4 regions of the Gynuella sp. genome follow, and region 4 is predicted to be linked to each of the others. Evidence: predicted binding sites of a transcription regulator. Region 4 holds the regulator's gene; each other region holds the start of a gene.
The links. Region 4 encodes FNR, which switches genes on or off when oxygen is low (the NO sensors DNR and NnrR bind a similar motif). Its sites were predicted from a motif close to TTGATNTANATCAA; they were not measured.
Positions count from the first base shown of each region.

Region 1: a site for FNR is predicted at 1,461-1,474, ahead of ACQY6I_RS12660 (Hsp20/alpha crystallin family protein). Genes of this name have one in related genera too.
Region 2: a site for FNR is predicted at 2,470-2,483, ahead of frdA (fumarate reductase (quinol) flavoprotein subunit). Genes of this name have one in related genera too.
Region 3: a site for FNR is predicted at 1,933-1,946, ahead of napE (periplasmic nitrate reductase, NapE protein). Genes of this name have one in related genera too.

Region 1 is NZ_JBNKSF010000034.1:99,914-105,385, forward strand. It holds gene ACQY6I_RS12655 (fumarylacetoacetate hydrolase family protein) at 1-648, opposite strand, end outside; gene ACQY6I_RS12660 (Hsp20/alpha crystallin family protein) at 772-1,332, opposite strand; gene ACQY6I_RS12665 (ABC transporter permease subunit) at 1,539-2,714, opposite strand; gene ACQY6I_RS12670 (ABC transporter permease subunit) at 2,698-4,173, opposite strand; gene ACQY6I_RS12675 (hypothetical protein) at 4,356-5,363, opposite strand; gene ACQY6I_RS12680 (penicillin-binding protein activator LpoB) at 5,369-5,472, opposite strand, start outside.
Region 2 is NZ_JBNKSF010000009.1:53,990-59,461, forward strand. It holds gene ACQY6I_RS03705 (succinate dehydrogenase/fumarate reductase iron-sulfur subunit) at 1-634, opposite strand, end outside; gene frdA (fumarate reductase (quinol) flavoprotein subunit) at 634-2,409, opposite strand; gene ACQY6I_RS03715 (DUF1538 family protein) at 2,582-3,310, shown strand; gene ACQY6I_RS03720 (DUF1538 domain-containing protein) at 3,307-4,143, shown strand; gene ACQY6I_RS03725 (P-II family nitrogen regulator) at 4,140-4,490, shown strand; gene ACQY6I_RS03730 (CBS domain-containing protein) at 4,487-4,885, shown strand; gene ACQY6I_RS03735 (carbonic anhydrase) at 4,964-5,472, opposite strand, start outside.
Region 3 is NZ_JBNKSF010000039.1:26,357-31,828, forward strand. It holds gene napA (nitrate reductase catalytic subunit NapA) at 1-858, opposite strand, end outside; gene ACQY6I_RS16245 (chaperone NapD) at 855-1,205, opposite strand; gene napF (ferredoxin-type protein NapF) at 1,202-1,681, opposite strand; gene napE (periplasmic nitrate reductase, NapE protein) at 1,690-1,842, opposite strand; gene ACQY6I_RS16260 (hypothetical protein) at 2,144-2,353, shown strand; gene ACQY6I_RS16265 (carboxymuconolactone decarboxylase family protein) at 2,439-2,783, opposite strand; gene ACQY6I_RS16270 (SLAC1 anion channel family protein) at 2,816-3,799, opposite strand; gene ACQY6I_RS16275 (hypothetical protein) at 3,817-4,041, shown strand; gene nhaD (sodium:proton antiporter NhaD) at 4,038-5,396, opposite strand.
Region 4 is NZ_JBNKSF010000007.1:282,968-288,439, forward strand. It holds gene ACQY6I_RS02355 (bifunctional acetate--CoA ligase family protein/GNAT family N-acetyltransferase) at 1-986, shown strand, start outside; gene nudC (NAD(+) diphosphatase) at 967-1,800, shown strand; gene ccoM (cytochrome c oxidase subunit CcoM) at 1,839-1,958, opposite strand; gene fnr (fumarate/nitrate reduction transcriptional regulator Fnr) at 2,030-2,782, opposite strand; gene ttcA (tRNA 2-thiocytidine(32) synthetase TtcA) at 2,897-3,784, opposite strand; gene ACQY6I_RS02380 (hypothetical protein) at 3,856-4,350, opposite strand; gene ACQY6I_RS02385 (gamma-glutamylcyclotransferase family protein) at 4,631-5,215, opposite strand; gene ACQY6I_RS02390 (sulfite exporter TauE/SafE family protein) at 5,212-5,472, opposite strand, start outside.

The DNA.
Region 1 (5,472 bases), on a different contig from region 4:
GGTTTCAAGTGTAAACCGCTCTTCCAAACTGCAACGCAGTTCATCGCCAGACTGTAATGGTCCGACACCAGCAGGTGTTCCGGTTAAAACCACATCACCGGGCAACAGGGTAAATATGTGACTCATATAAGACAGCAGCATGGGTATTTTGAAGATCATATCTGAGCTGCGGCCATGCTGCTGCAACTTGCCATTCCGGTGTAGGGTAAAGACCTCTTCCCGACGGGCGTCAAAATGCTCCACCTTCACAAAACCGGACAATGGACAGGAACCATCAAATGCCTTGGCCACTTCCCAGGGCTGACCTTTCTGTTTGAGTTCATCCTGAACATCCCGCAATGTCAGATCAAGAGCAAGGCCAATACCACCGACAGCAGCAACGGCCTCTTCCTCAGAAGCCCGGGTCAGCGGTCGGGTAATCAGTAATGCCAACTCCAGTTCATGATGAACGGCGCCTTTATTTTGAGGAATCTGGAAGGGCTGCAGTAGCGAGGTGGCTGCAGTCGACGGTTTGATAAATATCAGCGGTCGTTGTGGTAACGGATTATTGAGCTCTTTGGCGTGCTCCGCATAGTTACGTCCCACACATAGAATTTTCCCCTGCATCAGCCCGGAAAGACTGTTATCGGTATAGCGATGCTCAAACATGAATGCTCACTCATTGTTAAACAGGGCGACAAGATTAGCCGAGATGAACGCTGATGGAAAATGCAGATCCGCAAACGAGCAGAAAAGGCAGCCCGGAACCGGGCTGCCTGGATTAACTCCAGATCAGTGAATTTCGATTTTTTTCACCTCGTGTTCTTCCACCCCTTCCCGGCGAGGTAGGGTCAGCTTCAATACGCCGTCTTTCATACTGGCCTGAATTTCTTCCTCAATCACATCATGAGGTACAGCCAGGGTTCGACAAAATGACCCATAGCTGCGTTCGACCCGATAATAATGGCGGTCTTTTTCTTCTTTCTGTTCCTGTTTCTGACCGGTAATGGTCAGCACTCCGTCTTTTAACTGAATATTCATGTCATCCTGTTTCATTCCCGGTGCTTCAAGGGAAATCTGATAACTTGTTTCATCGCTGGAAATATCCAGTTTTGGACGAAAATCGGCGTTAACAAAATGCCCCATTTCCTCTCCCAAACGACTGGAAAGGGAAGGGAAACCGAATTGCCGCAGGGCATTGTCAAACCAACGATCCATTTCATGATGCATCGAGAACAACGGGTACTCTGAACGACTGCCAGACAAAATGGACGGATCGGTTTTATTGACCGGAAGCTGGCTCAGCTCTTCATGTTTAAACCAGTTCCAGGGGTTGATTCTCTGAAGATCCATAATGCACCTCCAATTAAATTTAAAAATAGCTCCTCTTGATAAAGCACTTAACTAAACCTTCAATACAGGTTTGTTAAACGCCAATATGGGATGACAAAACTAAATTTCAAGACATCACCGCTGCCTCCTTGACGGATGTCATATAACACTGACATCCATAACAGAAGCATCATTTACGGCACTCGTTATGCAGACAACCGCTGGGTTTATTCGTGGTATTTAGGAATCAGAATATCAGGCAGGTAACGAACCAGAAGCAACATCAGGATAACGACTGGCAGCGAATACAACAGTGCAAAAGCAGCAAAATCCCCCCATTGAATATGTTCGTCATTGATAAACTGTGTCGCGCCAATACTCATGGTAAACACATCTGGCTCGGTTAACAGCACCGATGCCAATGGATACTCATTTATGGAAGCAATAAACGAACACAAAGCCACCATTACAAAGGCCCGTGCACAAATAGGCAGATACAGATAACGAAACTGCCCCCAAAGCCCGGCACCGTCGACAATCGCCATTTGGCGCATTTTAAGACTGACACTCCGGAAAGCGTATTTCAATAACCAGACACTGAAGATCACCATCGTCAGATTGAAAATCACCAGCGTCCAGAGGTTGTTAAGACCTCCAACAGTACGGGCAATAACAAACAACACCGGCAGGTAGAGCACACTCGGAAAAAACAGAACACCGCGCAACATGGTCGATAGTGAACGATGCCGGTGACTGTGAATCTGACTAAGTTCCAATGCCGCAGGTGTTGCTATAAGGATAGAAATCACCGCGGTGGCAACACTGACCAGCAACGAGTTGATAATCCAGTTAACTATTTTATATTCAGGCTCACGGACATATAGCTCATCGAATATGGCATGGATATCCCCTTTACTCAAATCACCGATCAGCAGCTCGCCTTCAGCCACCATATTCGGAATAATATATATCACACCATTTTGCATTCTATCCGGCATTTCCGCGACCATCTCCAGAATCTGAATATATCTCGCCAGCAATGTTTCCCCTGTTTTTACCACCAACCCTATCTTCAGTCGCTTCGGTAGATATGTGGCTTCTGGCTCACTTATCGGGGTAAACAGCCACTTTCCCCGCCGACTGAGCTTGACCTCACCAAAACCATTATCAAAGACGATCGTGCTCTTCTTGAAACGCAGCTCCCGCTCAATGACACCGACATATTTTTGGCCCAGCGCTACATACCAATGCTCCAGAGTTGGTTGTTTGGGAATCCAATCATCGACGGCAAAGTTACCTTGTCGGAATGACACTGAAATCAGCGTCACCAACGGTGACAATACCAGTAATATAAATCCACATAGCAGCAAATGTACCCACAGTGCATTAATCCGTCTTAACATTAATGCTCTCCTGCATACCACGCTCGATATCACGCTCAGAACGTCGCAAACGAGTATGAATCAAAATCCATGCCCCCATTAGCAAAAACAGACAACTCGCGAGCGCACTGGCAAGGCCAAAGTTAAAACGGTCATCATCGAATACCATATGATAATTCCAATGCACCAGTGTATCAGTGGAACCAACCGCCGGATTGGAACCAAAGATAACGGGCCCCCCATCTGTCAACAACTGCACCAGTGTCAGATTATTAAAGGAAAACGCAAAAATAATAGACAGCAACGGTAATAACTCCCGCAGCAAAATCGGTAAACGCAGGTTCCACCACTTGCGAAACCAATGGACGCCGTCCAGCGTGGCATGCTCGATGATTGCAACCGGAAGTCGTTGCAGTAGTTTTTCACTGGCAATAAAACAGATGGGATAACAGATCCATATGTTGGCGATAATGACCAACGCACGGCTTAACCAGGGATCATCGAACCAGGGTAGTTCCTGTTTATAAAAATACCCCAGCAATCGATTGATATCACCATAACCACTCCCAAGCAGACCTTTAAACATCTGACTGCTGATGACAACAGGAACCGCCACCGGCAACACCAGAAGCATTCGGTACAGATTTCGAAATGACAGACCGCGATAGTTTATCAATGTTCCCAGTACCAGTCCGATCACGAAGGTTGCAGCTACAGTGACGGATGCCAGAATCAAAGACCAACACAATACCTGCAACAATGGCAACGCCAGATCGGGGTCGGTAAACAGTCGCCCATAATTACTCCAGCCCACCATGGTAATAAAACCCGGCGTCAGCACCCTGTCTGTATCACTCACGTAAAACCCACGTCGTTTGTCGACCCGGTACCGTATCCCGGAAGTGGTCTCAAGCAACGCCCCATCGGACTGCAATTGATAGGCAGGCTGCCCACGATAAAACATTCCTTCCTGATAGATCAGAGTGTCCTGTTCCGGTGTTTGTAAGCGAATATCATTCAGCCAGGGATGATCCAGAGACTCATCCTTCAAAGCCCTGAATTCAGGTTCTGGCTCATGCTCAAGCAGCGACAAAACATTGCCGCCTGATGACGGCGAAAATGACTCTGAGAGATAGGACGTATCGGCTGATACATTCTGTACACGCAGTCTCAACCGATCATCCGGCATGGTCACCAGAGCATAACCAAGCCCCTCCTGATCGTCTTGAACAACCAGCCGGTTTAACAATGCTACTTTCAGTGCCTGATGGCTCAGTAAATGCGAAGAAGAGTAATTGGTGAAACTAACACCCAGAGAATAAGCAATCGGCAATACCGTCACCAGCACGACCACCAGAATCAATGGTGCCAACAGGACACTGCCAGTCTCGTGTATGCGCCAGACGGCAACCACGGACAACAGCACGGCCGCCAAAACCAAAGGTAACAACGTTTGCTGGGTGACACTGTAAATTGCCATAGAGGTCACCATCATCAACATGACAACAGCTAGCAGAAAAGGTTTCAACAATACCCTAAACGTGTTCAACATAATGGAATCTATATACAAGACCGGCGGTAATCCCTGAAAGCTTGGAGAACCTCTGAATAATAGTCTGAGTCGCTGACATTATTCAGAGGCTGCTTTGATATTATGCTTTATCAGGGTAACAGGTATTTCAGAATCTCGGCACTTAACTTTTGTGCTATTGCATTCATTGCCTTGTTGGATGCAATGGCCTCCGTACCGCCAACCCCTTTAGCAGAAACAGCACCTGCCCGGACAATATTATCACTGGCCGACATTTCGAAATTAGCTTCCAGAAACAGATAATAAATATCCTGCTTCTGCACCAGACTCTGCTCACTGTTAATGCTTAACATCAGGTTGCCGTGACTGCTGGCAATCAAGGAACCATAACCATACTTACTCAAAGCTTGAGCAACCTGGCGGCCGAGTGCAGTATTATCCTGATATTCCCTAATCTCTATTTTGATGCGGGAAAACAAGTCACGGGTACTGGCCATTATTTTCCGGGACAGATCATTTTGATCCGACAACCATTCCCGGCCCGATACCAACCGATAGGTCTCTAGTAACTGCCGGCGCTGCTCAACAATGCGCAGATAGGCAGAGTTGTACTGTAACTGTTTGACAGAATTCTCAGAGTAATCTGCCAGCCAGGAGGACAACGTCCTATCCAGCTCCTCAATACGAGCGGTCGTGACCTGTGTCTCCTCAGATTTATCCAAGCCGACCAGCACGAACACCCGATGCTGTTGATCCGAGGTAAATGTTTTCAGCACCTGAATGTTTTGCAGCTCAACTGCTTTCACTTCACTGCGCAATTTCTGCTGAATGTCTTTATTCACGGCACCATTACTGTCGCTGAGGAAAATGGTGGTTGATCCGGACACGGATGTTCTCAGACTTTTTTGCAGATCAAGCCGGGCTCTATCGCGCGCCATCTGTGCTGCCTGGGCTGGATCGCCAGTCCATTCGGCACTTCCGGTACCATACACCCAGCCCGCTCTGACCGGTAACTGAGTGATCCAGTCCGGCCATTGCTCAGCAGCTTCGGTAGTCATCTCGGTCGACGGCGCTTCCGGCGTGGTATGACACCCCCCCAGAAGTACCAGCAACAGCAAATACCCTACACGTCCCATCATTCAGCCTACCGGGTCATCAGTTTCTGTATTTTTTTCTGCCCGATCCAAACTTCACGATTGGTCAGAATATCAATCAGTTTCAGGTCCACCTGATAATAAGTCACCCGCT
Region 2 (5,472 bases), on a different contig from region 4:
AGTATCCAACAAACGTACAGCTCCAAACGCCCTCTTCCGCATTCAGGAACTCCATGCGGTCGGCCTTGCCTTCATCACGGGAATCCTGGTTATAACGGAAAGCTAACGCCAGGGCAGCCGGGCCGAGAAATTCAGGATTGCGCCCAAACTGCGGACAGGCGGCATAACAGAGCCCACAGTTAATACACTGACTGAACTGCTTATAACGAGCCAGCTCTGCAGGAGTCTGCAGATATTCGCCCTCGTCAGTGGACTTTTCCTTTTCGCGAATAATATAAGGCTTAATGGTTTCCAGTTTCTCAACAAAGTTACCGATATCAGCCACCAGATCGCGTTCGATCGGAAAATTAGCCAGCGGTGCAATATGCACTTCCGGCTCATCAAAATAGTCACGCAAAAAGGTTTTGCACCCTAATTTGGGAACACCATTAATCATAAAACCGCAGCTGCCACAGATCGCCATCCGGCAGGACCAACGGTAACTCAGGCTGGGCTCAAGATTGTCCTTGATGTAACCCAGAGCTTCCAGCACGGATGTATCCTGGGTGGCAGGAACCTCAAAGGTCTGAAACCAAGGCTCATTATCCTGTTCAGGTCTGTAACGGGTGACACGAATTTTCATCATTTTATTCATTATTTGTCCCCCTCTTTGTGTTCAGACGCTGCCCCATATACACGTTCAGCCGGTTTGGATTTAGTGATCACCACCTCCTGATATTCCAGTTTAGGTGCTGCATCCTCAGACCGATAAGCCAGAGTATGTTTCAGGAACTTATCATCATCACGTTTTTCGAAACCATCGAGACGCTGATGACTGCCACGGGACTCTTTGCGGGCTCTGGCAGAATGCGCCATTGCTTCACCCACATCCAGCAGGAAACCCAGCTCAATGGCATACAACCATTCGGTGTTGAAAGCCAGACTGCCATCTTTCATACCGATATTTTTATAGCGGTCTTTCAGCTCAACCAATTTGTCACAGGTTTGTTGGATTAAATCATCTGAACGGTAGATACCCACACCGTCTTCCATAGTATCGGCCAGCTCTTTACGGATGTCAGCCATGCTTTCAGTCCCTTTGGCTGTCCGTAATTCATTCCAGCGGGCTTCGTTGGCTTTAATCTGCTCCTGCAAGGCGCTGATATCGACCAGATCAGCCTGGCTGGCAAGGTCCGCAGCGTGATCACCTGCCACTTTACCGAAGACACCGAGTTCAGCCAGGGAGTTGGAACCCAGACGGTTTGCACCATGCAGGCCTACGCTGGCACACTCACCAACGGCAAACAGCCCTTTGATGGGTGTCTCGGTATTAATATCTGTCTGTATTCCACCCATGGTGTAGTGCACCGTTGGACGTACAGGAATGGGTGCAGTCACTGGATCTACACCAACATAGGCTTTTGCCAGTTCGCGAATAAAAGGTAAACGCTCATTGATTTTCTGCTCACCCAGATGGGTCAGATCAAGATTAACGGCTGTTCCGCGTGAGGTTTCGATGACCCGGCCTTTTTTCTCTTCATGCCAGAATGCCTGACTAAGGCGGTCACGTGGACCCAGTTCCATATATTTGTTTTTCGGCTGGCCAACCGGAGTTTCCGGGCCCAGGTTATAATCCTGCAGATAGCGATAGCCGTCTTTGTTCGTCAGAATACCACCTTCACCTCGACAACCTTCCGTCATCAGGATACCGGTACCGGGAAGACCGGTCGGGTGGTACTGAACAAATTCCATGTCGCGCAACGGTACACCCTGACGATACGCCAGAGACATGCCATCACCCGTAACAATGCCACCATTGGTATTAAACCGATAGACCCGCCCGGCACCACCAGTAGCAATAATGACCGCCTTCGCCTGGAAAGTGGTAAATGTACCATTCTTAATATCGATAGCCTGCAAACCAACAGCACGGCCGTCTTTCACCAGCAGATCAGTACAAAAATATTCGTCATAGCGTTTAATCTGAGGAAATTTAATTGATGTCTGAAATAACGTGTGAAGAATATGGAAGCCGGTTTTATCAGCAGCAAACCATGTACGTTCTATTTTCATACCACCGAACGCACGGACATTTACCCGACCATCAGGTTTCCGACTCCAGGGGCATCCCCAGTGCTCCAAGCGTAAATTCTCTTCCTTGGCATGACTGACAAAATAGTCCACAACGTCCTGATCACACAACCAATCACCACCTGAAACCGTATCGGCAAAGTGATAATCCAGTGAGTCATGATCCTGTACTACAGCAGCACAACCCCCTTCCGCTGCACAGGTATGACTGCGCATAGGATAAACCTTCGACACCAGAGCAATGGTTAACGAAGGATTTTTTTCAGCAGCGGCGATCGCTGCCCTTAAACCTCCACCGCCGGCTCCGACAATTACAATATCTGCTTGGATTGTTTCCATTGGAAATCTCCATGATGAGTAGAACTGAATGCATTGTGTATAAGTGGCTAAATAACAGCTTTGATATGAATCATCTTATACAAAAGTAGCATGCCTCGTAAGGGAGAATGATTGATCTTTGTGGTCCATCCTCCTATGGTTTGATTCAATATTGGATTCTGCCCCGAGTTCTATGAATGCATTACTGATTTCCATTAAGGACAGTCTCCGCGATCTCACTCCTATTGTTGTCGTGGTTGTTTTTTTTCAGGTGGTAGTCCTGCAACAGCCTTTTCCCGAAGTTCTGGATATTCTCGTCGGTGCGATCATGGTCGTATTGGGTCTGGCACTTTTTATTCAGGGGCTGGAACTGGGACTATTTCCAATCGGCGAATCCCTCGCCAATGCTTTTGCCTACCGGGGTTCTCTGGTGGCGTTATTGACCTTTAGCTTTGGCCTTGGCTTTGCTACCACGATTGCCGAACCGGCATTGATTGCAGTCGCTGATGAGGCCGCCCAGGTAGCCAGTGCCGGCGGCATGATCGCCAGCAATGAAGCCGCCATGCATAGCTACGCCAACGGGTTACGTTACACCGTTGCTCTCAGCGTAGGTATAGCACTAATTATCGGGGTACTGCGTATTTTAAGAGGCTGGCCAATTCATTATCTGATCATCGGTGGTTATCTGCTGGTGGTCATAACCACTTTTTTCGCCCCCAAAGAGATTATCGGTATCGCTTATGACAGTGGTGGAGTAACAACCTCAACGGTTACTGTTCCACTGGTGACGGCTCTGGGGATCGGTCTGGCCTCTTCAATTAAAGGTCGTAATCCTATGATTGACGGTTTTGGCCTGATTGCATTCGCTTCGTTGACACCCATGATTTTCGTCATGCTATATGGAACGTTTTTGAGCTTATGAATCTACTGAGCGACATGCTGACAACACTATTGGGCACAGGACGTGATTTATTACCGATAATAATTCTTATTTTTGTTTTTCAGATTTTAATCCTCCGCAAACCCATTGCCAATCTACCGCAGGTGGTATTTGGGTTCATTCTTGTCTTGCTGGGACTGACTCTGTTTTTGACTGGACTCGAAAAAGCCCTGTTTCCCATCGGTCGCCTGATGGCTCGCCAGTTAACTGACATCAACTTCGTCAATCCTGCAGGCGAGATATTTCATTGGTCACAGTACAGCTGGGTATTTGTTTTTGCATTCGCAATAGGTGCCACCACAACCATCGCCGAACCTTCACTCATTGCTGTCGCCATCAAAGCTCACGAAGTATCCGGTGGTAGCATCCACGTCTGGGGGTTGCGCATTGCTGTTGCACTAGGGGTGGCGATTGGTATCAGCCTTGGCAGCTGGCGTATTGTCACTGGTTACCCTATTTACTGGTTCATTATTGTCGGTTATATCATCGTCGTCATTCAGACCGTATTTGCCCCCAAAGCCATTATTCCATTGGCATATGATTCCGGTGGCGTCACCACCTCCACCGTAACGGTACCTCTGGTTACTGCTCTCGGATTGGGACTGGCAGAAACCATTCCAAACAGAGATCCATTAATTGATGGCTTTGGATTAATTGCCTTTGCCAGCCTGTTCCCCATTATGAGCGTTATGGGATACGCCCAACTGGCACACTGGCGAATACAGCGGCAAATGGCACGGAGAGCACAAACGGAGCATAATCTCAGCACTCAAACGGCTGAATATTCAAACACACAAAAGAGGGAAACCTCATGAAATTCAAGTTGATCCTCGCATTTGTTGATGATGTGAAAACCGAGGCAGTCATGAAGGCCGCCAGAGAATGTGGTGCAACCGGTGCCACTGTCATTACCAGTGCCCGAGGTGAAGGCCTTAATGAGAAAAAAACCTTTTTTGGCCTGGCTCTGGAGATTCACCGGGATGTACTTTTGTTTCTGGTGGAAGAACACTGTTGTCGACGCATTCTGGAAAGAATTGCAGAAGTGGCTGAGTTTGACGAAAAACCCGGAACCGGTATCGCCATACAGCTGGATGTGGAGGATGCCATCGGCGTGGCCCATCAGATCAAAAAACTCACTCCACTTGTTGAAGAGGATTTATGATGCAAACATTTATTACCTGCCGCGATGTCATGAATCAGCGATATGAAATTGTTGACGGTCTGACGACCGTGGCTGATGCACTTAAGATTATGGTTGAAAAGAACTATCGCAAAGTGATCATAAACCGGCGCGATCACAGCGATGAATTTGGCATGGTGGAACTCAGTGATATTGCCAGAAAAGTGATCGGTCAGAACAAATCACTCGAACGGGTAAACGTGTATGAAATCATGTCCAAACCTGTCATTTCAGTACGCCCGGAAATGAATATCAAATACTGCTCCCGACTGTTTGATACTTACAATTTACGTTCAGCGCCGGTAATTGAGAATGAGGAGCTTATTGGCGTGGTTAGTTATGACGATATCGTTATGAACTGGATCAAGCTGTTGTAACGGATGAAAATCATCGTTTTGATAGGTGAACTCTGGTAAACCAGGGCGGTAACTAACTCCGCCCTGAGCCTGATCCCCTTAGCGGATCACGACACGAGCATTTGTATTTTGAATCGGACGATTATTCGGATGTTTCAGAACACCCGCGAATTTAGCCACCTGATCAGCAGATACTTCCTGCACATCTTTCAACACTAACCAGACCACTCCTTCAGAACAAGGTGGTGTAGTCAGCGAGCCGTTATAACGATAATAAGCCAATTTTTTAGGTAATAGTGAAGCAGCATCGATAGCATGCTTTTCTTCAACCTTGTCACCTTTATGTTTGGGCATGTCGTTCCAAACAGCATTCAGTGCCTGGTTTTCTTTACCCACTTTGAACATCACCGCCAAAACCGCCAGATTGCCGTCTTTATCTGCATGTACAAAATGCGCTTCCAGATCATAAGGCTGGCCGTTTATGTGATTTTCACTCGGGGTATGAAAATGAAACTGTTTTAATTCGTAAGCATGGCCATCTACAGTCAGCGTACTTCCGGGCTGATAATTTACCTGAACCGTATGACCATTATTGATAATCTCCTTAC
Region 3 (5,472 bases), on a different contig from region 4:
GTCCTGATTCACCGCATTATTCTGGATAATGTAATTGGCAATGGCATTCAACAAGACGATGTCTGTTTGCGGAGTAAATACTGCGGGAATATCAGCCAGATCGAAACTACGATGTTTGTAAGTGGACAGAACCGCAACCTTCACATGCGGATGACTCAAACGCCGGTCGGTAATACGAGTCCACAAAATTGGATGCATCTCGGCCATATTTGAGCCCCAGAGAACAAATGCATCGGCATTTTCAAAATCATCATAGCAGCCCATGGGTTCATCGATACCAAATGTGCGCATAAAACCCGCAACCGCTGACGCCATACAATGGCGGGCATTCGGTTCGATATTATTTGACCGAAATCCGGCTTTCATTAATTTGACAGCCGCATAACCTTCCCAGACAGTCCACTGACCGGAACCAAAGAAACCAACACCATCCGGCCCCTTGGCCTTCAAAGTCGCTTTCCATTTCTCTGCCATGATATCGAAGGCTTCATCCCAACTGACAGGAGTGAACTGGCCATTTTTATCGTATACGCCATTGGTTTTCCGTAACAATGGCTGTGTCAGGCGATCTTTACCATATAAAATTTTAGCCAGAAAATATCCTTTAACACAGTTGAGCCCTTTATTAACCGGTGCAGCTTCGTCTCCATGGGTAGCCACCACTTTGCCGTTCTTCGTCGCCACACTGACACTACACCCAGTACCGCAAAACCGGCAAGGCGCTTTGGACCATTTCAATTCACTGTCCTGACTGGAGGCAATCAGATTATTGGCTCCGGCAGGTACGGACAAACCTGCGACAGCAGCTGCAGTAGCAGCAGCCTGTGCTTTGACAACCTGTCTACGTGTTAATTTCATTTGAATTCTCCAAAATCTGAAAATGCGCCTGACTGCACTTGCTCAAAATAGGTTTCCAATTCCTGATCAACATCGGCCTGTTGATCAAATTCTTCCTGGCTGCCGGTCTGGTGATAGACCAACGCCACGTTTATGACCTCGGGGATCTCTCTGATCCGGTCGACGTTATCCATCAGCTCTTTCAGAGTCTTTGCACAACACACCACCACTATTTTTCCTTCCCGGGTGCTGTGAAAGATTTCAGTATCCCGGATGCACTGAATCTGCTGTCTGCACAAACTCATCTGTTCAGGCCGGCAGTGCACCACCAGGCTGGCTATTTGTTCTTCATGGATTGCTGATTTCATGTTTGGATTCCTATGGCTGATACCGGACATGCCGATACACATAAGCCGCAACCGCTACAACGGATTGGGTCGATATGCGGTCTGGCTACGGCGGAGGTTAAGTCAAATACAATCGCCTGCTCGCTGCAGTCATCGAGACAACTGTTACAGAATACCTGTTGCATTGTCAGACAGTGATTATGGATGGTGAAATGATGTTCCCAGGGCTTGGTAACCAGATCGGGAGATATGGCCTGGGTCGGACAAGACCGTGCACAGGCACCACAAAAGTCGCAACCTGACTGGTCAAATTTCAGCTCAGGAAAACCACCATCTCCTGAATAAATCAGTTGTTCTGGACATTCGTTTACACATGCACCACACCGACTGCAGTGATCAGTAAACAGTGCTTCCGGCAGAGACCATGGAGGCCTGACAGGTTTCTTTTGCGACCGGCCATGTATGAGCCATGATCGCCTGGCCAGATCAACAGACATTTTGCACCCTATACGCCCGGAGGTCCCATGAGCAATTGCAGCATCCACACTACAAACCCATAGCCACCAATAATTGCTATGCTCAGTATCGGGGCCAGGAATACAGTCAAAAAGATAAATAACTTCAGCTCATCGCCTTTACTCGGCTGCTGCTCTGACATATCTCTTGCTCCATATTTTCGCTTTGTTGTTATGAATTTATTCTAGTCAAGCGGATATGGAATGGACGTACCCCTGGCGAGGTACGGGAGTTGTCACAGGTCAATGTGGGAGGAATTTAGCAGGGTCTGGTGGATGATCAGCACCAGAATTCAGACAAACCAACCATTGCGGGAAGGAACACAGTGGTGAAATACGGAATAGTCTTGCTATTGGCAGCAACCATATAGACGGAAGGTCACATGATACTGGCAAACGTTATTTTTGCCCGACGTTCTTTGTTGGAAAACACTGCAGAAATTGTTGGGCTTTGAATCAGTGTTTGACCGCATCGCCATGGCAACATTATTAATCCAGGTCTTGACGGGCATTCATCTGACTGATCATTTATGGCCAGACTACAGACAATGGCATCCACCCAAACTGACACGGTTGCTGATAACTGCCTTACTGGCTCTGGATGCCAGGTTTCAGGTGATGATAAATAATCAGAAGACAGCCTGGGAAATATGACCAGGCATATCAGGAGCAGCACCCAATTTACACCTGTATTTGGGCTTTCTAAGGGTGCTTCCTGACTGTTACCAGCATAGGAAAATTATTTCCCGAGAAACTCATCGACCGCTGCCAATGCCTGCGTTCCATAGATAATGGCCGGTCCACCCCCCATCAACACCGCAACATTGATCATCTCTACCAATTCCTCACGATTGGCACCAGCCACCACTGCTGCTTTGATATGAGAAGCAATGCAGCCATCACAGCGTATGGCAATGGCTATCGCAGACGCCATCATTTCTTTATATTTTTTAGGTACAACCCCTTCTGCCATGGCAGCTTTATGCAACCCTAAAAATGCATTCATAGTGTCGGGACTGGCTTTTCGATAAGCAGATCCCAGAAGGTGTTGGTCCTGATTAATTTCCGTGTAGTTCTTGGTCATATTTGTCTCGCTTAAGACTGAATGGAAGATTGTTATTCCGGCTGGCATATCGCTCTGTTTCGAATCGCCAATAATGTTTTATAAAGCAACCATACAATGATGATATTCAGGGCAACAAACAGAAGTATGGCAACTGAATATGTAAAAACTCCCGGCATAATGTGCGCCATTTTCACACAGGCAACAGTTGCTGCTGCCAATGGAAAGCTGTAAGCCCAGGATGAAATAAAAAACGGTAACTGGAAAAACCGCCAGGCATTAATAAACAACAATAAGGCGAAAAATATCGTGACGTTGAACAGTATCCGGACAAAGTTATCCAGCTCGTGATTCAACGCCAGATAGGCAACCACTCCTACGGCCGGCGGTGCCATTAGTATGAACAGGGTTGGAGTCAGACGGGCGGGCAATGCTTCCAGAAAAAACAGCCGTTGCATTACAATCGTCAGCAATACCAGCCAGAAAAGCAGACCGACACTGAAGAAAAACCAACTGATCTCATGATAACCGAGTGGTACTCCCGCAATCGGCACAACCATATTGCCCACGACGGGAATAAACCAACTTGGATTCACATGACCATGAGTATAATGAGGCTGATAAATCCAATGACTCAGCACAAACAGCGTCAGAGGTAACTGAATTGCCAAAGCGGCTATCCACAGCGCTCTGGCAATAAAGACATGCTCCATCCAGGCAATGGCAAACAATAACATCGCAATGGACATGGTCGGAAAAAAGTTCAGTTTGACCGGATGGTTAATTTCCTCCCGAACTGCCGCTGGGTATTTCATCCATTTCAACAGATAGAGACATAGAACAACAGCAAACACGACTGCCGCCAGCCAGGAAAGATATCGCCAGCTTTCCAGCTTCGGTAACCACATTGCAGTCACTGCTTTCCAGGCAACCGCAAAACCAGCCAGCCCCATCGCTATCGCAAACATGGAAACAGGAAAGTTTAACAACCGTGACTGCGGAATGGTTTCCTCTTTTGAAGCCGTATGAGTACTCATGTAAGACTCCTGTGCACATGGATGTTTTTAAATTAGAATACACTAATATTCAAAAAAGAACATCTGCTATCGAATATCTGTCTAGATTTTGTGGTGAGGAAATAGTTAACCTGCCAGCCATAATCAGAATAGGCCGTATTCCCGGTTTTGAGGCAAGAAATTTGCTGATTAACGCAAAAGTGGAATTGGGGGACAAAAAAGCCCTGATAACCATACAGCTTCAGGGCTTGAAAACGCTTTAGAACAGAAAGAGGTAGCTGATCGCACCAGATACATAGCCCAGCAGCGCCAGCGGACTAATATTTTTCAGATACCAGAAAAAGTTGATTTTCTCCATTCCCATAGCAGCAACACCCGCAGCAGACCCAATAATCAGGCAGCTACCACCAGTCCCGGCTGCAAATGCCAGAAACTCCCAGATATGGGCATTGGTTGGATAAGTGGCCATGTCATACATGCCCATTGAGGCTGCGACCAGGGGAACGTTATCGATGACGGATGACAATAGCCCGATCAGAAACACAATGGCATCGATATTACCAACGGATTGATCCAGCCCGTGCGCCAGCATATCCAGCAAACCTACCGCTTCCAATGCCCCTACAGCCAACAGAATACCCAGGAAGAACAATACACTGGGGGTATCAATCTGACGCAGAATTCTGGTAATACGCAGCGCCGGATCAGGTTTGGTGGGGCTGGTTTGAGCCAGAATTTCACTGATAATCCATAGCACCGACATACTGAGCAGCATCCCCATAAAGGGTGGTAGATGCGTGACGGACTTGAAAACCGGTACGAACAGCAGTCCACCAATACCAACCAGGAAAAAGATATTACGATGACCACTGGTAATATTGGTATGATCAGAACCAACAGCCTGATCCGGGGCATGAATGATCCGCCCCTTCAGACGCCAGCTCAAATACAACAACGGAATGATCAGACAAATCAGTGACGGAGCCAGCAACCCTTTAATAATCGCTCCGGTTGTGATCTGACCTCCAATCCAGAGCATGGTTGTCGTGACGTCACCGATAGGAGACCAGGCCCCACCGGCATTTGCCGCTACCACGATAATGCCGGCAAAAAACAGTCGCTCCTCATGCTCCTTTATCAGTTTGCGAATTAGGGAAATCATGACAATTGTAGTGGTCAGGTTATCAAGAGCTGCAGACAGGAAAAATGCAATCAGGCCAATAATCCACAACAAGGTAACCATATTTGATGCCTGAATGCGATCAGTGATAATCGCAAATCCGCCATGAGCATCCACGAACTCTACAATTGTCATAGCACCCAGGAGGAAAAACAGAATACTGGCAATTTCTCCCAAAGCACCCAGCAATTCATGTTCACCCACCCAACTGCTGATCAGTTGAGCATCGGTTTTCTCGACGTACTGCTCTTCCAAAAACCAGTGTGGCAGATCTGCGACCGATACCAGGGAATGGGAGAACATAATGTACAACGTCCAGCAGATGATGGCCGTCAGGATCGCCGAGGCGGTCTTGTCTATTTTGATATTATGTTCCAGTACGATGGCGGTATAACCCAGCGTAAAAACAACACTAATCAGTATCAGTGAGAATGACATAGGTACCTCATTTAAGTTTTTGTTCGAATTCTTTAGCGAAGTATTGAGTCACCGAATGGCATTCATGGGAGGCAAC
Region 4 (5,472 bases):
CCCACCAGTTGTTGTCTGATCAAAAAAATCTGTTCCCTGGCAGTAAAGTACTGGGGTTTGGTGTCCAGCCGATGAGGCGAAAAATGGACTCGCTGGTATTCTCAATGGGGTTGACCCGGGATTCCCTGGTTGGCCCGCTCGTGGTGTTTGGAGAGGGGGGTTCTACAGCAGATATATTGGCTGATCGGCGCTTTGGTTTACCGCCATTGAATTCGAATCATACCCGAAAATTGATTTACCGTAGTCATGCATACTCTGTATTAAGTGAGAGATCCGATAATCCGGAAAAAGATATCGAAGAACTCAGTACAGCGTTGATGGCTGTTAGTCAGATTGCCATTGATCACCCGAGCATTGAAGGTTTGGAAGTTAACTTGCTGCTGCTACCTGACCACTCTCTGCTGGTATTGGGGGTTGCGATCAATCTGGGTAAGTCTTTTCCATCTCCAATCGTGCCTTATCCTATTCATCTAGAAGAATCAATGACGTTAAAAGATGGTCAGGAGCTGGTCTTGAGACCTATTCGGGCGGAAGATGAAGCAGAGTTGAAACTGTTTTTTGAACGCATGACAGCAGAAGCTTTGCGCTTTCGCTTTTTTGGCAGTCGTTTGAATTTTGAACATCGTGAGCTCGCTGCCATGTGTCAGATTGATTATGGTAGAGAGATGGCATTTGTCGCGGTTGATCAGTACCAGCGCATTTGGGGAGAGGTACGGACCTGGAAGGATGTTAATACCAATGAGATCGAATTTGCCGTAATGGTCGATCCTGAAATGCAGGGGAAAGGGTTTGGTTCGCAATTGATGCAGCGTATGATCCGGTACAGTGAAAATGAAAAAGCGACTGCTATCGTCGCTGAAATCATGAGTGACAACGAGCCCATGCTAAGGCTTGCCCGTCACTGTGGTTTTGAGCAGGTTTGTCAGGACGATGGTGTGTGTATGGTAAAACTGGAACTGAAAAAAGATGCTGTATCAACTGGATGAGACTTATTGGTCAATTGATTTTCAAGAAAAGCACGATTTGTCGGCAGGTAATATTCTTTTGTTTCAGGGGGGGAATCTGATTGTACCCAACTCCGGTGATTGGGTTTTGCAAGCAAAGGATATTCTGAATATTGAGGTTGATAGTGTCGGCTATATTGCCTCCCTGGAGGGGGTTCCCTGGTTTGCAGGTTGGTTGGATGAAAGTTATGAGCTGCCTGAAGGTTGGTGGGTTGTTACCGTTCGTGATGTTGCCCGAGAAAATGAGCAGGTTTTTGCGATGGTTAGCCGGGCTGTTCAGCTGCATACCTGGCGGCAGGACCATCGGTTTTGTGGGCGTTGTGGGCATAGAACACGATATTTTGATCATGAACCAGGGGCCCATTGTGATCATTGCGGGTTGACTGCTTATCCCAGGATATCGCCTTGCGTTATTGTGTTGGTGTATCGGGGGGAAGAAGTGTTACTGGCCAATGGTGTGCGTCACAAAGACTCAGGTATGTATTCAACGCTCGCAGGGTTTGTTGAGGCAGGGGAATCTGCGGAACAGGCTGTATATCGAGAAATTCTCGAAGAAGTCGGTGTGAGAGTGAAAAACATTAGTTATTTAAACAGTCAAACTTGGCCTTTTCCGCATCAACTAATGCTTGGCTATGAGGCTGAATACGAATCAGGAGATATCCGGATTCAGGAACATGAAATTCTGGATGCCCGCTGGTTCCATATCGAAGACCTGCCAAAATATGCACCTAACCTGAGTATTGCAGGCTGGATGATCGAAAGGCATCGGGAAAAGGTTCGTATGGCGAAGAAATAAAGGCGTTATGAGTATTAAACAGATAACGCCTCTGCTGCTTAGTGCTTGTCTTTTTTCTTATGAGCATCGCGATACATGAAATAGAAAATACCTCCGGTAATAAGTACCACGAGGCCAACGGTTCCTATTCCTGCGAAGATAATCTGATCGATATACATAATTACACTCTCCATACATATGCATGTAGGACGAGTGTAATTAAAAAATCAACACCAAAAGTTGATACGGATCAGCCCAAGCTGGAGACAATAATATCCAGCTCGCAACGTTCGGTTTCGCTCAATGCGGCAAGATCCCATAATGCTCTCTGATCCAATAAGGAGATTTCCTTGGCGTTACCCGTAATCTCGATCAGATCCTGCTTTTGAAAGCGTGTAAATACTCGGCTTACTGTCTCAACTGCTAAGCCAAGATAGTTTGCCATATCAGCCCGGGACATAGATAAACGGAAGGTTTTGTCAGAAAAACCGCGACGTTTGAATCTGGATGCCAAGTTTAACAAAAAAGAGGCGATACGTTCTTCTGCGCTTTTCTTTGATAACAACAACATCATTTGCTGGTCATCACGAATTTCCTTGCCCATCGTCCGCAATAACTGGCGTCTAAGTGCGGGTAATTCTGCACTCAGATCATCCAGACTCTCAAATGGAATTTCGCAGACGTTAGTGGTTTCAAGTGCCTTCGCTGAACACGTGTACAGTTGTGTATCAAAATTACTTAACCCAACCAGTTCGCTGGCCAAATGAAATCCTGTAATTTGTTCTTCACCATCATTTGTTAGCGTATAGGTTTTAAGAGTCCCCGTACGTACAGCATATACCGATGTAAACGGCTCGCCCTGCCTGAACAGATGATCACCTTTTTGGATGGGACGACCACGACGGATAATTTTTTCCAGTTTGTCGAGGTCGTTGTCCTGTAAGCCAATAGGTAGACAGAGGGGATGCAGGCTACAGGTATCGCAGTGGGCAGTACTAACCATAGAAAATTTTCCTGACAATATTTTTGGTCACATTATGGAACTTGATTCAGATCATGCAAGTATATTGACTAATATCATGACTTTTTTTTTGGACATGTACTTTACCTGCATTGATTAGCTTATGGCTCCTGGTTCCCAGCTTTCCACCTGAGTTTGTTTCATTGGGCTTAGAGGCCCGTCATCGCCAATATTCAGCGAGGCAATGCCATTAATACTCAGAGTATTGAAATCGAACAGGCTGGTATCCGCCAGTTGTGATGGCGCGACATTCTGGATTGCTCTAAAAATAATTTCACTGCGGCCGGGCTGCAGTTTTTCCCAGTCTTTCAACATTTGTTTGATTGACTGACGCTGAAGATTTTCCTGTGAACCACACAAGTTGCATGGAATGATCGGAAATTCCTTAGTCTCAGCATACTGTACAATATCTTCCTCTTGGCAGTAGGCCATAGGGCGAATCAGAATATTACGTCCTGAATCTGCCAGTAATTTAGGAGGCATTGCCTTAAGTTTGCCACCGTAAAACATGTTCAGGAAAAGGGTTTCAATGATGTCATCGCGGTGATGACCCAGAGCGATTTTATTTGCCTGAATCTGTTCCGCAAAAGCATACAGAGTTCCGCGCCTGAGACGGGAACACATTCCACAGGTGGTTTTTCCTTCCGGCACCATATCCTGAACAATGCTATAAGTATCCCGTTCCAGAATATGATAAGGCACATTGATAGATTGCAGATATTCGGGCAGCACATGCTCAGGAAAGCCAGGCTGTTTTTGGTCAAGATTAACAGCCACCAGATCGAAATGTACCGGTGCACTTTTCTGTAGCCCCAGAAGAATGTCCAGCATCGTGTAGGAATCCTTGCCTCCCGACAAACATACCATTACCTTGTCGCCATCTTCGATCATATTGTAGTCAGCAATTGCTTTTCCGACTTCCCGGCGCAGGCGCTTTTGTAGTTTGTTAAATTCTGTTTTGTCTTTTTTACTGAGTGTTTGCATGGTTTGAGGCAGGATTGGAATATGGATAAAAAACGAACGCGCGTTCTACCATTTTCCTTAGTGCTTGTAAATCAAGCAGCTATAGAGTCTTGTTTTAACCAAGCCTGTAAAAAATGAACAAACTTGACTTTGTCATGAAACTCCCTGCTAGGATGAAAATTTTTACACCAGTATTCGGCTATTCTTATGACATCCGTTTTAGCGGGTACAGGGATCCCTGAACTTTCATACATAAACCAAGCAATTGCAGTGGAATAAGCCAGATTGGTGGATAGTTCAAGATGAGGTTGTTCGAGAAAGCTTCTCTGACCAGCTAAACCTCTGACTTTACTCGCCAGGTCTGGTGTCTGCGCCAGATAATTGTCCCAAATGTTGTTATGTTCCTGCTCAGTGATATTAAAAAGACCATAACCCTGGTCAGAACTACATCCTAAATGATATCCAAGATCTGATTCTGTGGCGGCCGTGGCAATCAGTAGAGCTTCGTGCGCTTCATTCCAGACCCCGAAATATTCCAGTGTCGGTTTAATAACGCAGTTTTTTAATTCGCTTGCACAGATACCCATATATTTCACCAAAAAATGAAGTAAATGGTCTTTGCTTCAATATTGACTATATCGGTTCGCAGATACTGAAACTAAAGACTATTTACATAATCCGTCAACAAAAGTACTTATAAATTACGCTAGCAAAATCTATGAAAGGTATTAGATCTTTTGGTTGGTTTTCACTTAATTATTAGCATATTTAGTCACTAAAAATGCGCACATGCTGTTTGTTGCAGGCGCAATTGATGACTTTGATGGTTATTGAAAACAGAGTTGGCTCCAGTTCTGCAAAAAAGTGTCAGATATTTTTACGCTGCAGAATACAGTCGGGTAGGTGCTGCATCAGAAATGTGTCGTGTAGGTGATAATGAGTGTCACTTTCTATCGCTCTTGGGTAGCGAGGGGCAGACCTGTCATTGATAAGGTTACCCCAGTGACTGGTTGTTTTAATAAACTCTATTGCAAATGCTTCGTCCCAGGAAAAGCAGCCTTTAAGAATGACATCCAGATAACTTTGGGTTATCGGATATTCTGATGATGGTGATCTGGTTTGGTGGCCAACATAGGTCCAGACGATTGCATCATCAGGAAGCTGATGTTTGGTAATAATATGGCTTGTTTTCAGTGTAATACGCCCATAACCCTGTTCCCGCTCATCAAATTTGGCCAGGTTTTTTGTATCTACTGGAAATATCACACCATTGCATTCAGAAAACTCATCCTGAACTGCTCCCACTGCTATATGCATTGTCTGTGGTACAGATACGTACCAGCCGCGTTTAATTCCTTTAACAGTAGCTGGGATCGCATCGCCGGTGATGCCAGTACGTGAGCGGCTGTCTGCACAGATCAGACTGCCGTAACCAAAAATGTAATTGTTCATGAAGCTACAACCTCTATTGCCGAATACGCGGTCCATATCGCCAGGGAAAAAACCAATATTGCACTGAAAATACGAGTGAGCCGATGGGAGATCAGTTGGATCATGGATTGGCTGAAAATCGTCAGTCCGGTCATGGCTGGGAATGTGCCTAGTCCGAATGCCAGCATGGTTAGTGCTCCGTAGAAAGGGTTTGCCGACAAGCTGGCGAGACCCAGAGCAGAATAGATCATTCCACAGGGTAACCAACCCCAGGTGAC